DNA from 4 places in the Geodermatophilus sp. SYSU D01186 genome. Region 3 is predicted to be linked to each of the others. Evidence: predicted binding sites of a transcription regulator. Region 3 holds the regulator's gene; each other region holds the start of a gene.

Region 1 (3,481 bases), on a different contig from region 3:
GGAGCCGATGGGTGCGCGCGGGACCCTCCATCCGCCTGATGCTGAGGTCCCGGTGACCCCCGAGGATCACCCGCGCCGGGTGAGCGGGCCGCTGTGCGGTGTGCCGGTCGTCTGCGGCAACAGTTGCCGTGCCGATCCGCCAGCCGCCCCGCGCAGCCACCTCGCCAGAGCAGCCACGTCGCCCAGAGCTGCCACGTTGCCCAAGAGTCCTCAGGGCGACGCCCGACCTCGGGATCGACAGGTCGGCACGTCGACATGCGGACATGTCGGCGGATCGCCTGCCCTGTGGTCAGAACGGTGGCGGGTCGTGGTCCGGCGGTGGCGGTTGTGGTGGGGGCTCGTCCGACGGCGGTGCGAGTGCCGGTGCGCGCGGCGCATCCCGTCGTAGCCCGGGTGGTCGGGTGCTGCGGGTGATCCCCGACGGGGTGGTGACGTGCAGGGTGCCGTCGTCGTCCAGGACGAACCGCCAGCCGCGGGCGAAGGTCTTCAGCCGGTGGTGCGAGCGGCACAGGCAGCACAGGTTGGCGCAGTCGGTCGCCCCGCCGCCGGCGTGTGCGACCACGTGGTCCAGGTCGGCCAAACCCACCGGCTGGCCGCAGCCGGGGAACCGGCAGCCGCGGTCGCGGGTGGTCACGAACCCCCGCTGGGCGGCGGTCGGGGCGTAGGCCGGCGTGGCCGGCGGCCGGTCCAGCACCGGGCAGCCGCAGTTCCCGCCGGGGTGGGCGGGGCAGCCGCGGCGGGCCAGCCGGGCCAGCTGCGCCGCCGACGCGGTGGCCAGCAGCCGCCCGCCGGCGTCGGTGACCGCCACGCCCAGCGACCCGCCCGCCGGTGCCCGCAGGCCCAGGGCGTCCAGGCGGGCCAGCAGCTCGCGGACGTGGCCGGCGGTGATCGGCAGCCCGTCGACCGCGCCGGGTGTGGCCGTGCTGCCCTCCAGCGCGGCCAGGGCGGCGGTGATCACCACGCGCGCGGTGACGGCGGGCAGCCCGGAGTCGGCCGGGCGGCGCAGCAGGGCGGAGAAGACCTCCGCCCGCAGCTGCCCGATCGGCCGCCGATCACCGTCGGCCCGGGCCGTCCGGGCCAGCTGGTCGACCAGGTCGTAGGCCTCGGCGGCCTCCTCGGCGGGCAGCTCGGCGGCCAGCGTGGACATGCCCTCCAGCGGCGAGGGAAAGACGCGCACGTCGGCCTGCCGCTGGGCGTCCTCGCGGCGGGCGTCCACCGCAGCCGCGTCGCGCGCCAGCAGCAGCGCCAGCGCCCGCCGCCGCAGCCGCCCCAGCGACAGACCGGCGGCCTCGGGTAGCAGCTCGGCCTCGATCGACCGGGCCACCGCCGGGGCGGTGTGCTCCAGCACCTCGGCCAGCACCTTGGCGCGCGGCTCGTCCAGCGCCCCGGCGGCCAGCGCCGCCCACGTCGCCGGCAGATGCCCCCGGTACACCCACGCCCGCGCCGCCAGGTGCGCGGCGGTGCCCCGACCGCAGTTGAGCACCACCGCCAGCTCCGGGGTGAAGAACTCCGACACCCCCGGCAACTCCCCGTCCGCCGCCCACGACCCCGTCCGCGCCCCCGGCGTCCCCGGCGGCGGATCGAGGGTGGCGGGGGTGTCCTCGGCCAGGCCCAGCACCAGCTCCGCCTCGTACGCCGCGCACATCGCCCGCGCCCGCTGCACCCGCTGCAACTCCGCGGCCCGCTGCGACCGGGTCAACGCCGCCACCGGCAACCGCCCACCCAGCAGCGGCCGCTCACCCAGCCACGCGACCAGCCGGCCCTCCAACGGGGTCTGCCGCACAGCCGTCGAGATCACGAAACGAACATACGTTCGACCTAAGACAGTTCCGGGTGATGCCCGGCTCAGACCCGAGCAGGGCCTCCGCCGACATGTCCGCATGTCCGACGTGCCGACCCGCGGCCAGATCGCCGTCAGATGTCCCTGCGGGCCTGCACGCGGCCCTCGGCGGCGGCCTCGGCCAGCTGGCGGTGGTCGTCCTCGTTGACGTCGGCACAGGCCTCGGCGTAGTCCGCGAGCGCGGTGTCGAAGGCTGCCGACGAGCCGAGGTACCCGGCGATCGCGATCCGGTCGCCGGAGCGCGCGTGCGCCCGGGCCAGGCACCAGGCGCACAGTCCGCCGTAGATCTCCAGCCCCTGGGGTCGTAGGTCGTCGATCTCGATCGACCCCTTCCAGTCCCGCAGTTGCCGGACGTAGAAGTCTCGCTCGACCCCGTCGACACCGGCGGTCCGCTGCCAGCCGAGGAAGATGTCGCTGGCCTGCTGCATGAGGCGCTGGCCGGCCACCACCCGCTGCCCCTGGTTGACGTACCGGCTGCGGCCCACGAACTCCGCGTGGACCGAGGGGCCGGCCTCCTTGATCTGCAGCAGCAGGGGGTCGTCCTCGTCGCGGCCGACCAGCAGGACGACCCAGCAGCGGGTGCCCACGCTGCCCACGCCGACGACCTTGCGGGCCATGTCGACGAAGGTGTAGCGCTCCAGCAGGGTGCGGCGGTCGGACTGCAGCGAGCCGCGGTACTGCCGGATCAGGGTCTGGAAGGTCTCGATCGGGTTGTCGCCCTCCGCTCCGGGGGCGATGTCGCGCAGCGGTACGAGCAGCGGGGCCTCGGCCTTGATCCGCAGCCCTCCGTCGACCGCCTCGGTCAGCTTGCCGAACGCCTGCAGGGTGTCCCGCGTCCGCGCCCGCTCGAGCGCCCGGTCCAGGCGCTTGCGCGCGGCCGGTCCCAGCAGGGGAGCGAGCTCGGTGCGCATCTCGTCGGCGTCGATCCGCGAGTACCAGACCTCGATGTCCCGGGCGGCCGCGAACTCCGCCATGGCCGTGCGGTAGCGCGCCGCGGCGGCGAGGGTGAGGCCCCTGCGCTGCTTGCGGGACAGGCCGTTGTGCCGGCCGGCGATCTCCAGGCTGGCGACCAGCCGCTTGACGTCGTGCTCGAACGGCCCCGGCAGGGTCTCGTCGAAGTCGTTCGCGTCGAACACCAGCCGCCGCTCCGGCGAGCCGTACAGGCCGAAGTTGGCCGCGTGCGCGTCGCCGCACATCTGCACCGTCAAGCCGGACCGGGGCGCGCCGGCGAGGTCGGCGGCCATGACCCGTGCGGCGCCGCGGTAGTAGGCGAAGGGAGACTCCAGCATCCGCCCGTAGCGGATGGGGCCGAGCTCGGCCAGCCGGTCGGCCGCCTGCTGCTCGAGCAGGGTCAGCGGGTCGCGGGTGCGGGTCGCGCGCGGGGACTCGGCGTGGGCGTCGAGGGGGGCGACGGCGCGCAGTGCCTTGCCCGCGGCCCGCCGCTCGCGCGGGGTGGGTCGCGCGGACGGGACGGCGTCGCGGAGGGGACGCGCGTCGCGGGACGCCGTGGTCGCGGTCAGCACGTCGCGCTCATCTCGTCGACGAGGCTCCGGGCGTCGGAGAGGAGGACCCCGACCGAGGAGGCGAGGGCGCCCAGGGTCTGCGCGGAGGCGTCGGCCAGCGCCGTGTCGAGGGCCGAGC
Region 2 (3,481 bases), on a different contig from region 3:
GCGAGCTCAGCCCGGTGAAGGCCCGGCCGCAGCCGCACCCGCCGTCGGGGTCGGGGTCGGCCTGGTCGGCCGCGCAGACGTCACCCACCAGGACCAGCTCGCCCTCGACGGCGAAGCAGAAGTCGCCGTCCCGCTCGCCCTGCCCCGTGTACGTCGCGGTCAACAGCTTCACGCGCCCACCGTGACAGGAGGGTCCGACGGTTTCCGCCGTGACGACAGCCGAGAGGCCCAGGACGACGTCGTCCTGGGCCTCTGGGGGTCTGGGGTCGGGTCAGTTCGCCATGTCCACGAAGCGGCTGTAGTGGCCCTGGAAGGCGACGGTGACGTTCGCGGTGGGGCCGTTGCGGTGCTTGACCAGCATGATGTCGGCCTCGCCGGCCCGCGGGCTCTCCTTCTCGTACATGTCCTCGCGGTGGATCATCATGACCATGTCGGCGTCCTGCTCGATCGAGCCGGACTCACGGAGGTCCGACAGCATCGGCTTCTTGTCCTGACGCTGCTCCGACCCACGGTTCAGCTGGCTCATCGCGATGACCGGGACCTCGAGCTCCTTGGCCAGCAGCTTGAGCGCACGGGAGAACTCCGAGACCTCCTGCTGGCGGCTCTCGACCCGCTTGCCCGAGGTCATCAGCTGGAGGTAGTCGATGACCACGAGCTTGAGGTCGTTGCGCTGCTTGAGCCGCCGCGCCTTGGCCCGGATCTCCATCATCGTCATGTTCGGGGAGTCGTCGATGTAGAGCGGGGCGTCGGCGATCTCGCCCATGCGACGGGCCAGCTTCGACCAGTCCTCGTCGGACAGCGTGCCGGCGCGCATGTGGTGCAGCGGCACCTTCGCCTCGGCCGACAGCAGACGCATGGTGATCTCGTGCTTGCTCATCTCCAGCGAGAAGATGACCGCCGGCAGGTGGTGCTTCACGGTGGCCGAGCGGGCGATGTCCAGGCCGAGGGTCGACTTGCCCACACCGGGGCGGGCCGCGATGACGACCATCTGACCGGCCTGCAGGCCGTTGGTGAGCTCGTCGAGGTCGCGGATGCCCGTGGGCACGCCGCGCGCGGTGCCACCGCGGGAGGCGATGGCGTCCAGCTCGTCCATCGTCGGCTGCAGGACGTCCTCGAGGCGCGCGTAGTCCTCGCTCATGCGCTTCTCGGTGACGTCGTAGATCTCCTGCTGGGCGCGGTCGACGATGTCGTCGACGTCGCCCTTGCCGCCCGCGGCGCCGTAGCCCAGCTGGACCACGCGGGTGCCGGCCTCCACCAGCCGGCGCAGCACCGCCTGCTCGGCCACGATCGCCGCGTAGTAGCCGGCGTTGGCCGCGGTGGGCGTGGACTGGATGAGCGTGTGCAGGTAGACCGCGCCGCCCATCTTCGACAGCTGGTCGGTGCGGTTGAGCTCCGCGGCGACGGTGATCGCGTCGGCCGGCTCGCCACGGCCGTACAGGTCGAGGATGCAGTCGAAGATCACCTGGTGCGCGGGCCGGTAGAAGTCCGGGCCGGCCAGCACCTCGACGACGTCGGCGATCGCGTCCTTGCTCAGCAGCATGCCGCCGAGCACCGACTGCTCGGCCGCGACGTCCTGCGGCGGCTGCCGGTCGTACTCCGGCGCCGTCGGCATCGGTCGGCTGAACTCGTCGGCCACCGCCACGGAGGCTCCTCCATCCACTCACCGGCGCACCCGCGAACAGACCCCGGCCGCCGGCCGGGGCCTGGTGGGGGAAGCACCAGAATCGACGTACACCTGACTCGAACGTCTGTTCGTGTCATTGCTACCGCGCGGCACCGACAGGACGCGCCGGCGGCAGCTCGGGGAGGACGTTAGGAAGCTGAGACGGAGCAGTCCAACACCGCTGTGCACCTCGTTCTGCACAACTTGTGGACAAGTCGGTGGACACAGACGTGTCGACATGTGGAGACAGCGGGGGACGGACGGGCGCCGATCTCCACATCCCGCGCCTGAGCTGCGGGAAGACGACCCACCGGGTGTGGACGGGGAAAATCACCGAGAAATCCGGGTGTCGCCCCCCGGCGTGTCGCGGACCGGTGACCACCCGTCCCACGGGCCACATGTCCACAGCTCCACTCGTGCCCGCCGGTGGTCCACCATGGGCTCCCGCCGCCGACCGCCCCGGACCCGTGGCGGCGGCCGAGGAAGGGAGGCCCCGATGCCCGTCACCCGTACCCCCGTGAACCCCTGGCCGTGGTCGGCCGCCTTCGGCTTCGACCAGGCCGCGCTCGTCGAGGGCGCCGGCAGGGTGCTCGTGTGCTCCGGTCAGGCCGCCGTGAACGCCGAGGGCGTCCCGCAGCACCCAGGCGACCTGGCCGCCCAGGTGGCCCTGAGCCTCGACAACGTCCAGACCGTGCTGAAGGACGGCGGCATGACACTGGCCAACGTCGTCCGGCTGAACGTCTTCACGACCGACGTCGACGGCATCATGACCTGCTGGCCGGCCCTCGCCGAGCGCTTCGCCGCCGCCGGGATCCGGCCGACGTCGACCCTCGTCGGGGTCACGCGGCTGGCCTTCCCGGAGCTGATGGTCGAGATCGAGGCGACGGCGGTCGACTGACGGAGGGCCCCCTGCCCCCGCCGCTCGCGGGACCCTGCACGGGGGCCACGACGCCGCGAGGGGCGCCGGACCGGAGTCCGACGCCCCTCGCGGGCGGTGGGCCCTCCACGGCTTCCCCGGAGGGAACCTGGAGGGTCCGGGTTCAGCTGGGGACGACCTCGATCGCCAGCTGGGTGGTCACCTCGGGGTGCACCCGCACGGTGACGGTGTGCTGGCCCGTGGTCTTGATGCTGCTGGGCAGCTCCACGCGGCGGCGGTCCAGCGCCGGGCCACCGGCGGCGGTGACGGCGTTGACGACGTCGGCGGTGGTGACGCGGCCGAACAGGCGGCCACCCTCACCGGCGCGGGCCGGCACGCGGACGGTCAGCCCGGACAGGCTGCCGGCCACGGTCTGCGCCTCCTCGAGCGACCGCACCTCGCGGGCGGCACGCGCCCGGCGCAGCGACTCGACCTGCTTCTCGGCACCGCGGGTGGCGACGATGGCCAGGCCGCGGGGCAGGAGGTAGTTGCGGGCGTACCCGCCCTTGACCTCCACGGTGTCACCGGAGGAACCGAGACCGGTGACCTCCTGCGTAAGGATCAGCTTCTGGGTGCTCATGGTCAGCGCGCCGTCGAGGTGTAGGGCAGCAGAGCCATCTCGCGGCTGTTCTTCACGGCCACGGCGACGTCCCGCTGGTGCTGGCTGCAGTTGCCGCTGACGCGGCGGGCACGGATCTTGCCGCGGTCGGAGATGAACTTCCGCAGCAGGGTCGTGTCCTTGTAGTCGATGTAGGTCGCCTTGTCCTTGCAGAACTGGCAGACCTTCTTCTTCGGCTTGCGGATGGGGGGCTTGGCCACCGGGGTTCTCCAGTTACGAAGAGGTTCAGGGGGTTGTCGGCCCCGTCCAGAGGCTCACCCCGAGCGTGGGAGGGGGTGAGGAG
Region 3 (3,481 bases):
CCCGGCCGGGAGCCCACCGAAGCCGGCACCTGTGACTGGGGCAGGCGCAGCTCGGCCAGGTCGGTCCACGACTCGTGCACCACGCCGGCGACGGTGACGCGCACCCGGACCTCGCAGGCACCACCCGAGTCGTGCCGCCAGCCCAGGATCACCCCGGGCCTCCAGGCGCCGTCCACGTGGACCTCGACGCCCTGCGACTGCTCGGTGAAGACCGCTTCCCGGCGGACCGACATCCCTGACACGTCGACGACCGTAGGTCGCGCGACGACCACCGACCGTGAGCGACCGGGCGCGCAGGCTTGACGAACATGAGGCGCGCCTCTTGTCGCTCCCTGGCCCCGCGGCTCCGTCGCCGCAGGTCGGCGCCCGGTCCACCCCGGGCGCCGGGGCCCAGGGCCGCCCGGCGGAGCTGCTCACTCAGGGCAGTCGCAGGACCTGACCAGGGATGACCACGGCGCCGTCGAGGTCGTTCAGTTCCTCGATCGCGTCGACAACGGCGCGGACGTCCTGGTCGTCACCCGCGACGTCGGTGGCGATGGACCACACGGTCTGCCCCGACTGCACGACGACACTGCGCTCACCCGCGAGCCGGAGGTCGTTCGACCCCCCGCCCAGCAGGGGTGCGAGCCAGGATCCCAGGGCCAGCCCGACACCGAGCGCCAGGACCACCGACAGGCGGCGGGCCCGCCGGGTCAGTCGCAGACCGGTGCGCGCCGGCCGCTCCGCACGGCCACACCCACCCCGCACCGGACGACTCGACGGCGACGGGGTCACGCCCGTCGGCGCGGGTCGCGCCGGCCCCGGCACGCCCAGGCGGCCGGTACCCGCCGCGCGGGGCCGGACGCCCCCGGCCACGGCCGATCGCGCCGACCCGCTCGCCGGCCGAGCCGGTGCGGCTGGTCGCGCCGACCCGCTCGCCGGCCGAGCAGACGTGGCCGGTCGCGGGGACCCGGTCGCCGGCCGCGCCGTTCCGGCCCGCGACGGGGCCGGGGACACGACTGCCCGCCGCGGGGAGCCCGGCTCGCGGGGGGACGGGACTGCCCGCAGACGGGGCCGCCACGGCACCTGAACCGCGTCGTCGAACTCCAGCACCGCACGCTGCACGCCTGTCACGACCACTCCTCTCGCCGAGCCCCGGACCGTCGAACGCGTGTTCGATCCGAACGTCTGTTCGATGTCTACCGGATGGCTCCGACGAAAGCCACACCACCCCGCCCCCACTTCGAACACGTGTTTGATCGGGCGCGTCCGGCGCGCTACGGTCGGTCCGGAAGGACGAGACGCGCTGCATGGGCAGCCGGCGAGGAGGCGACGGTGGCGGAGAAGAGTGGGACGTCGGGGAGCCGCCGGAGGACGCCGGCCCCGCCGGCGACCACCGGGACGGCAGCCGTGCGCACGTTCCCCGACCGGGGCGAGGCCGGCGACGGCCTGACCCAGCGTCAGCGGCGCGTGCTCGAGGTCATCCGCGACTCCATCGAGCGCCGCGGCTACCCGCCCTCGGTGCGCGAGATCGGTGAGGCCGTCGGGCTCTCCTCCGCCTCCTCGGTCGCCCACCAGCTGACCGTGCTGCAGAAGAAGGGCTGGCTGCGCCGCGACCCGAACCGGCCCCGGGCTCTCGACGTCCGCCTGCCCGGTGACACCGCCGTGGAGGTCCCGCAGCCGGCCGCCGCCGGGTCCGACGAGACCCCGGCCCCGACGTACGTGCCGCTGGTCGGGCGGATCGCCGCCGGTGGCCCGGTCCTGGCCGAGCAGGCGGTGGAGGACGTGTTCCCCCTGCCCCGCGAACTGGTCGGCGAGGGCACACTGTTCATGCTCAAGGTCGCCGGTGACTCGATGGTGGAGGCGGCCATCTGTGACGGCGACTGGGTCGTCGTGCGCCAGCAGCCGACCGCCGAGAACGGCGAGATCGTCGCCGCGATGCTCGACGGCGAGGCGACGGTGAAGACCTACAAGCGCCGCGACGGGCACGTGTGGCTGCTGCCGCACAACCCGGCGTACGAGCCCATCCCCGGCGACGACGCCACCATCCTCGGCCGCGTCGTCACGGTGCTGCGCCGGGTGTGATCCCTCGGTCCGCCGGGGCCTGACGGTCCTGGCGGACCGGCCCACGGGAGCCGTGCCCCGTCCTCGCGCGCGGTCTGCCCGGCCGCAGTGGAGCGCCCCCGGATACGGCTCAGGTGCGGCGGCGCAGCTTCCCGCCCACCCACACGACAGCGGTGGCCACCAGGGCGGCGACCAGTGCGGCCGGCACCAGCGGGATGCCGCCGTCGGAGGCGGTCAGCAGGCCCGGCAGGGGGCCGCTCGACGACTCCGACGCCGTAGCCGGACCGCCGGCGGCCTGCTCGGCCGCGATCGGCACGACGGTCACGTCGCCGGGCACCCCCTCGCCCGCCACGAGGACCCCGCTGCCGTCCGCGGTGAAGCTGATCGCCTCCCCCTGGGGCGCGTCGGGCAGCGCCATCCGCACCGGCTCCCCCGCGAGGGCGCCGGCGACGTCGGAGCCCGACAGGGGCCACACGTAGGCGTCGGTGTACGTCCGCAGCGCCACGTGGCTCCCGTCGGCCGACACCGCTCCCCCGGTGACCATGAGCTGACCTGCGCGGCCGACCGGCCCACCGGTGGTCCCGGTGAGCGTGAACTCCACGCCGCCCACCTCGGTGAGCGCCACCGTCCCCGACTCGACCAGTGCGGTCACCGGGCGGTACACCTTGCTCGCGCCCAGCACCTCCTTGGAGACGAGGTAGGGCATGCCGTCGGGAGCCAGCAGGAGCGCCTCGACGTCCCGGGCTCCCTCGGGATAGCTGAGCCGGTAGACCGCGGTGCTGCCGTCGGGCCGCAACGCGAGCAGGGCCACGGTGTCGCGGGTGCCCTGGTTGTCGCCGGTGTCGGCCAGCCAGACCGTGCCGTCGGCGGCGAGGGCGAGGTCCTCGGGGTCGTAGGGGTCCACCGCCGCGCTGCGCACCGTGAGCACCCGGCAGGTGGCGTCCAGGACGTACACGTCGAGCTGGTCGCCGCCGTCGTTGATGGCGAGCATCCGGTCACCGACCACGACCAGGCCGGACAACTCCGGCAGTCGCGGGTCGGTGATCTGGCACTGCGTCGACGGGCCCGGCGCCGCGGCGTCCTCGGCGGACGCCGGCAGGGCGGTACCGAGGACGAGCGTCACCGCGAGGGCTGCCCCTGCTGCCAGACGTCGCCCTCCGGCACCGCTACACGGACGGCCGGCCAGCTCGGGCACCCACCCAGCGTGACAGCACGACTGCGTCCAGCCCGTGAACCACGCCCAACAGCAGGATGCCGACCGCCGCTCCCACGACGGCGTCGGTGACCCAGTGGAAGTCCAGCGAGACCATCGCCACCCCGGTCGCCACGGGACCGGCGACGCTGAGCAGCCGGAAGGTCCGCTGGACGGCGGGGGCGAGCCGGAACTCGACGGCCTGCCAGCGGGCCACACCCCACATGAGGACGGCGTTGGCGACGT
Region 4 (3,481 bases), on a different contig from region 3:
CCGGCCGGGGACGACGGCGTCGGGGACGACCGCGATCGACTCGGTCACCAGCCGCCGCGCGAGGGTCAGCTGGTCGGCGTCGTCGAGGCCGGGCAGGTCGGCGACCTTCAGCTCGCCCGCGGCCAGCAGCGCGGCCAGCGCGGGGCGGGTCGCTGCGGGCGACTCGAGCGACCGGCGCCCGGCGTCCAGCGTCACCCGGTCGCCGTCGGCCTCTCGCAGCCGGCAGCGGAGGCGGGGGCGGACCCGCAGCACGGTGTCGGCGGTCAGGGCCGCGGCGGCGGTCGCCTGGGCCAGGGGCGCCACGGGCTCGGGCCGCACCTGGGCCCATGTGCGGCTGCGCAGTCGGTCGGCGACCTCGGCGGGGTCGACCCGGTCCAGCCAGCCCTTCAGTGCGGCCACGACCGCCGTGACGTCACCGGTCACCGCCGACGGGTCGGCGAGGTCGAGGCCGAGCGGGAGGGAGCGACGCAGCTCGGGGTCCTCGGCGGCGAGCACGCGCACGAGGTCGAGCGCGGACTCGGCGGCCGCCCAGCGGGTCACCGGGTGAACCCCGATGGTGAGGTGCGCGCTGATCTCGCCCAGCGCGGTCGCCGCGTGCAGGTAGCCCCGGGGCAGGTAGAGGGCGTCGCCGGGGCGCAGCACCGCGTCGATCACCGGCTCGCCCTCGGCGGCGGCGGCCACGGCGGCAGCCCGGTCGTTCCACGGCTGGGTGCGCAGCGGGTCGGGGAGCACCGGCTCGTGGATGCGCCAGTGCTTCTCGCCGGCCACCTGCAGGACGAAGACGTCGTGCACGTCGTAGTGGGCGGAGAACCCGCGCGAGGACGGCGGGGTGATGTAGGCGTTGACCTGCGTGGGGTGTCCCAGGTCGGCGGCGAGCTGGTCGGCGAACTCGATCAGCGGCGGCCACAGCCGGTGCAGCCCCTGGAGGACCACGGTGCTGCCGTCGGCGAACAGTCGCAGCACCGCGTCGGAGGAGATCTGGTCGGCGATCTCCGCGCCGGCGCCGCCGGAGGTGGTGAACCGCTTCGGGTCGACCACCGCGCCGTCCTTGGCGATCCGCAGGAACGGGGTGCGCAGCCCGCGGCGGGACAGCAGCTCGTCGACCGCGGCCAGGTCGAGCAGGTCGGCGAAGGACCCGCCGGTCCGCTCGGCCCGGGTGAGCAGTGGCCGGCGCGACCAGTACTCCTCGGCGAAGACCTGCGGGTCGAGGGCGGTGCACCGACGCAGGGCCGGCCGGGAGTCCGGCCGGCCCTGCGTGGTGGTGGTCTCGGTCAGGCCGAACCGTCCGCGCCGCCGTCGGCACCGCCGTCCGCGCCACCGTCGCCCGCACCGCCGTCGGCGCCTCCGTCCGCGCCACCGTCGGCCCCGCCGTCACCCGCACCGCCGTCGGCGCCTCCGTCCGCGCCACCGTCGGCCCCGCCGTCGGAGCCGCCACCGGAAGCCCCGCCGTCGGCCGGGCCGTGCGCGCCGCTGTCAGCCCCGCCGTCGGCGCCGCCGTCACCCGCGCCGCCGTCGGCACCGCCGTCCGCGCCGCCGTCGCCCACGCCGGCCGTGGTCATGTCATCGTCGTCGAGCGCCATGGGTCTCCGATCACATCGGGTCGCGAGCCACCGGACGGTGGCCCTCCGGGCGTGCTGTACCTCACGCATCCTGCTCTCACACACCCGCTCCGACCAGCGGGAACGGCGTGTCGGCAACGGCTCGGTCACGACGCGGTGTCGGGGTGCCGGGACCGCGCCGGGGGCGTTACCGTCCTCCCGAATGTCGAACACGCGTTCGACGTCGGGAAGGGGTCATGAGCCAGTCCGCCCGTGCTGCCGGGTGCGGCGTGCTGCACGTCGACATGGACGCGTTCTTCGCCAGCGTCGAGGTGCGCCGCCGGCCCGAGCTGGCCGGCACCCCGGTGATCGTCGGCGGGGCCGGCAACCGCGGCGTGGTCACCTCGGCCACCTACGAGGCGCGCCGGTACGGGGTGCACGCCGCGATGCCCACCTCGCGGGCGCTGCGGCTGTGCCCGACGGCGACGGTGCTGCCGGGGGACATGGCGCTCTACGCCGAGGTGTCCCGGTCGGTCATGGCGCTGTTCCGCTCGATCACGCCGCTGGTCGAGCCGCTGAGCCTCGACGAGGCCTTCCTCGACGTCTCCGGGGCGTCCCGGCGGCTCGGCGACGCCGCCGAGATCGGGGAGTACATCCGCGCGCGCGTCTACGACGAGCAGGGCATCACCTGCTCGGTGGGCGTGGCCGGCACCAAGTTCGTGGCCAAGCTGGCCTCCACCTCCGCCAAGCCCGACGGGCTGCGCGTCGTCCGGCCCGCCGAGGTCATGGAGTTCCTGCACCCGCTGCCGGTCGGCGCGCTCTGGGGGGTGGGTGCCAAGACCGAGGAGGTGCTGCTGCGGCTGGGGCTGCGCACCGTCGGCGACCTCGCCCACGTGCCGGCCCGCACGCTGCAGCGGGCGGTGGGCGCCGCGGCCGGCTCCTCCCTGCACGAGCTGGCGTGGGGCCGTGACCCCCGGCGGGTGGTGCCCGACGAGCCGGAGAAGTCCGCCGGGCACGAGGAGACCTTCGCCACGGACGTCGACGACCCCGTGGTCATCCACCGGGAGCTGTTGCGGCTGTCCGAGCGGACGGCGGGCCGGCTGCGCGCGGGTGGCTGGCTGGCCCGCACGGTGAGCATCAAGGTGCGGTTCGCCGACTTCGCCACGATCACCCGGTCCCGCACCCTCGACGTCCCGACCGACGTCGGGCAGGAGCTCTACGACACCGCCCGCGCCCTGTTCGACGCCCTGGGGCTGGAGCGGGCGCGGATCCGGCTGGTGGGGGTCCGGGCCGAGCGGCTGGTCGAGGCCGGCTCGGCGCCCCGGCAGCTGGAGCTCGGCGCCCGGGAGCGCGGCCGCCGGGAGGCCGAGCTCGCCGCCGACCGGGCCGCCCGCCGGTTCGGTGCCGGCGCGGTGCGCCCGGCGACCCTGCTGCACCGCGACCGGCAGCGCACCCGGTGACCGCCGGCGAGGAACCCCGGACGACGCTCGTTCGTCCTCTCCCTGGAGTCCCCGACCCACTCGCGAGAGTGATCACGGCGGGTCGGGGACGACTCGCCTTTCGCGCCCCGCAAAGGGCTCGTATCCTCGATGTCACCGTCGGCGGCACCTCCGACGGGATGTGTTCAGGCCCCATGGAGGTCGACGTGCCGCTCTCCGAGCACGAGCAGCGTCTGCTGGAGCAGATCGAGCGCGCCCTCGTCGATGACGATCCGAAGTTCGCCTCGCAGGTCCGCACCGGTGACCGTCGGGTCAAGGCCCGCCGCAAGCTGCAACTGGGTGCCCTCCTGCTCCTGGTCGGGATGGCCGTCCTCGTCGGTGGCGCCGTGGCCCCGTCCGTCCCTCTCGGCGTCCTCGGGTTCCTGGTCGCCTTCGGTGGCCTGGCCCTCGCCGTCCTCAACTACCGGTCGGCCACCGGCGTGGTCGAGTCCGGCCCGACCGGGT

Evidence for each region. The regulator LexA, encoded in region 3, represses DNA repair genes until DNA is damaged. The targets are predictions, from matches to a motif close to TCGAACANNTGTTCGA.
Region 1: ACI784_RS05385 (HNH endonuclease signature motif containing protein) is a predicted target of LexA. The motif match lies at 1,802-1,817, and genes of this name have one in related genera.
Region 2: dnaB (replicative DNA helicase) is a predicted target of LexA. The motif match lies at 1,741-1,756, and genes of this name have one in related genera.
Region 4: dinB (DNA polymerase IV) is a predicted target of LexA. The motif match lies at 1,765-1,780, and genes of this name have one in related genera.

What each region holds. Positions count from the first base shown of each region.
Region 1 covers NZ_JBJGYW010000005.1:42,578-46,058, reverse strand. Annotated here, with positions in the region: gene ACI784_RS05385 (HNH endonuclease signature motif containing protein) at 290-1,798, opposite strand; gene ACI784_RS05380 (DUF2252 domain-containing protein) at 1,915-3,363, opposite strand; gene ACI784_RS05375 (hypothetical protein) at 3,357-3,481, opposite strand, start outside.
Region 2 covers NZ_JBJGYW010000003.1:68,943-72,423, reverse strand. Annotated here, with positions in the region: gene ACI784_RS03065 (DUF7715 family protein) at 1-172, opposite strand, end outside; gene dnaB (replicative DNA helicase) at 272-1,642, opposite strand; gene ACI784_RS03055 (RidA family protein) at 2,160-2,561, shown strand; gene rplI (50S ribosomal protein L9) at 2,704-3,159, opposite strand; gene rpsR (30S ribosomal protein S18) at 3,162-3,398, opposite strand.
Region 3 covers NZ_JBJGYW010000018.1:50,107-53,587, reverse strand. Annotated here, with positions in the region: gene ACI784_RS14625 (hypothetical protein) at 1-242, opposite strand, end outside; gene ACI784_RS14620 (LysM peptidoglycan-binding domain-containing protein) at 418-564, opposite strand; gene lexA (transcriptional repressor LexA) at 1,315-2,064, shown strand; gene ACI784_RS14610 (hypothetical protein) at 2,174-3,166, opposite strand; gene ACI784_RS14605 (phosphatase PAP2 family protein) at 3,210-3,481, opposite strand, start outside.
Region 4 covers NZ_JBJGYW010000011.1:69,934-73,414, reverse strand. Annotated here, with positions in the region: gene ACI784_RS10470 (cupin domain-containing protein) at 1-1,038, opposite strand, end outside; gene ACI784_RS10465 (BatC protein) at 1,272-1,580, opposite strand; gene dinB (DNA polymerase IV) at 1,796-2,998, shown strand; gene ACI784_RS10455 (DUF3040 domain-containing protein) at 3,184-3,481, shown strand, end outside.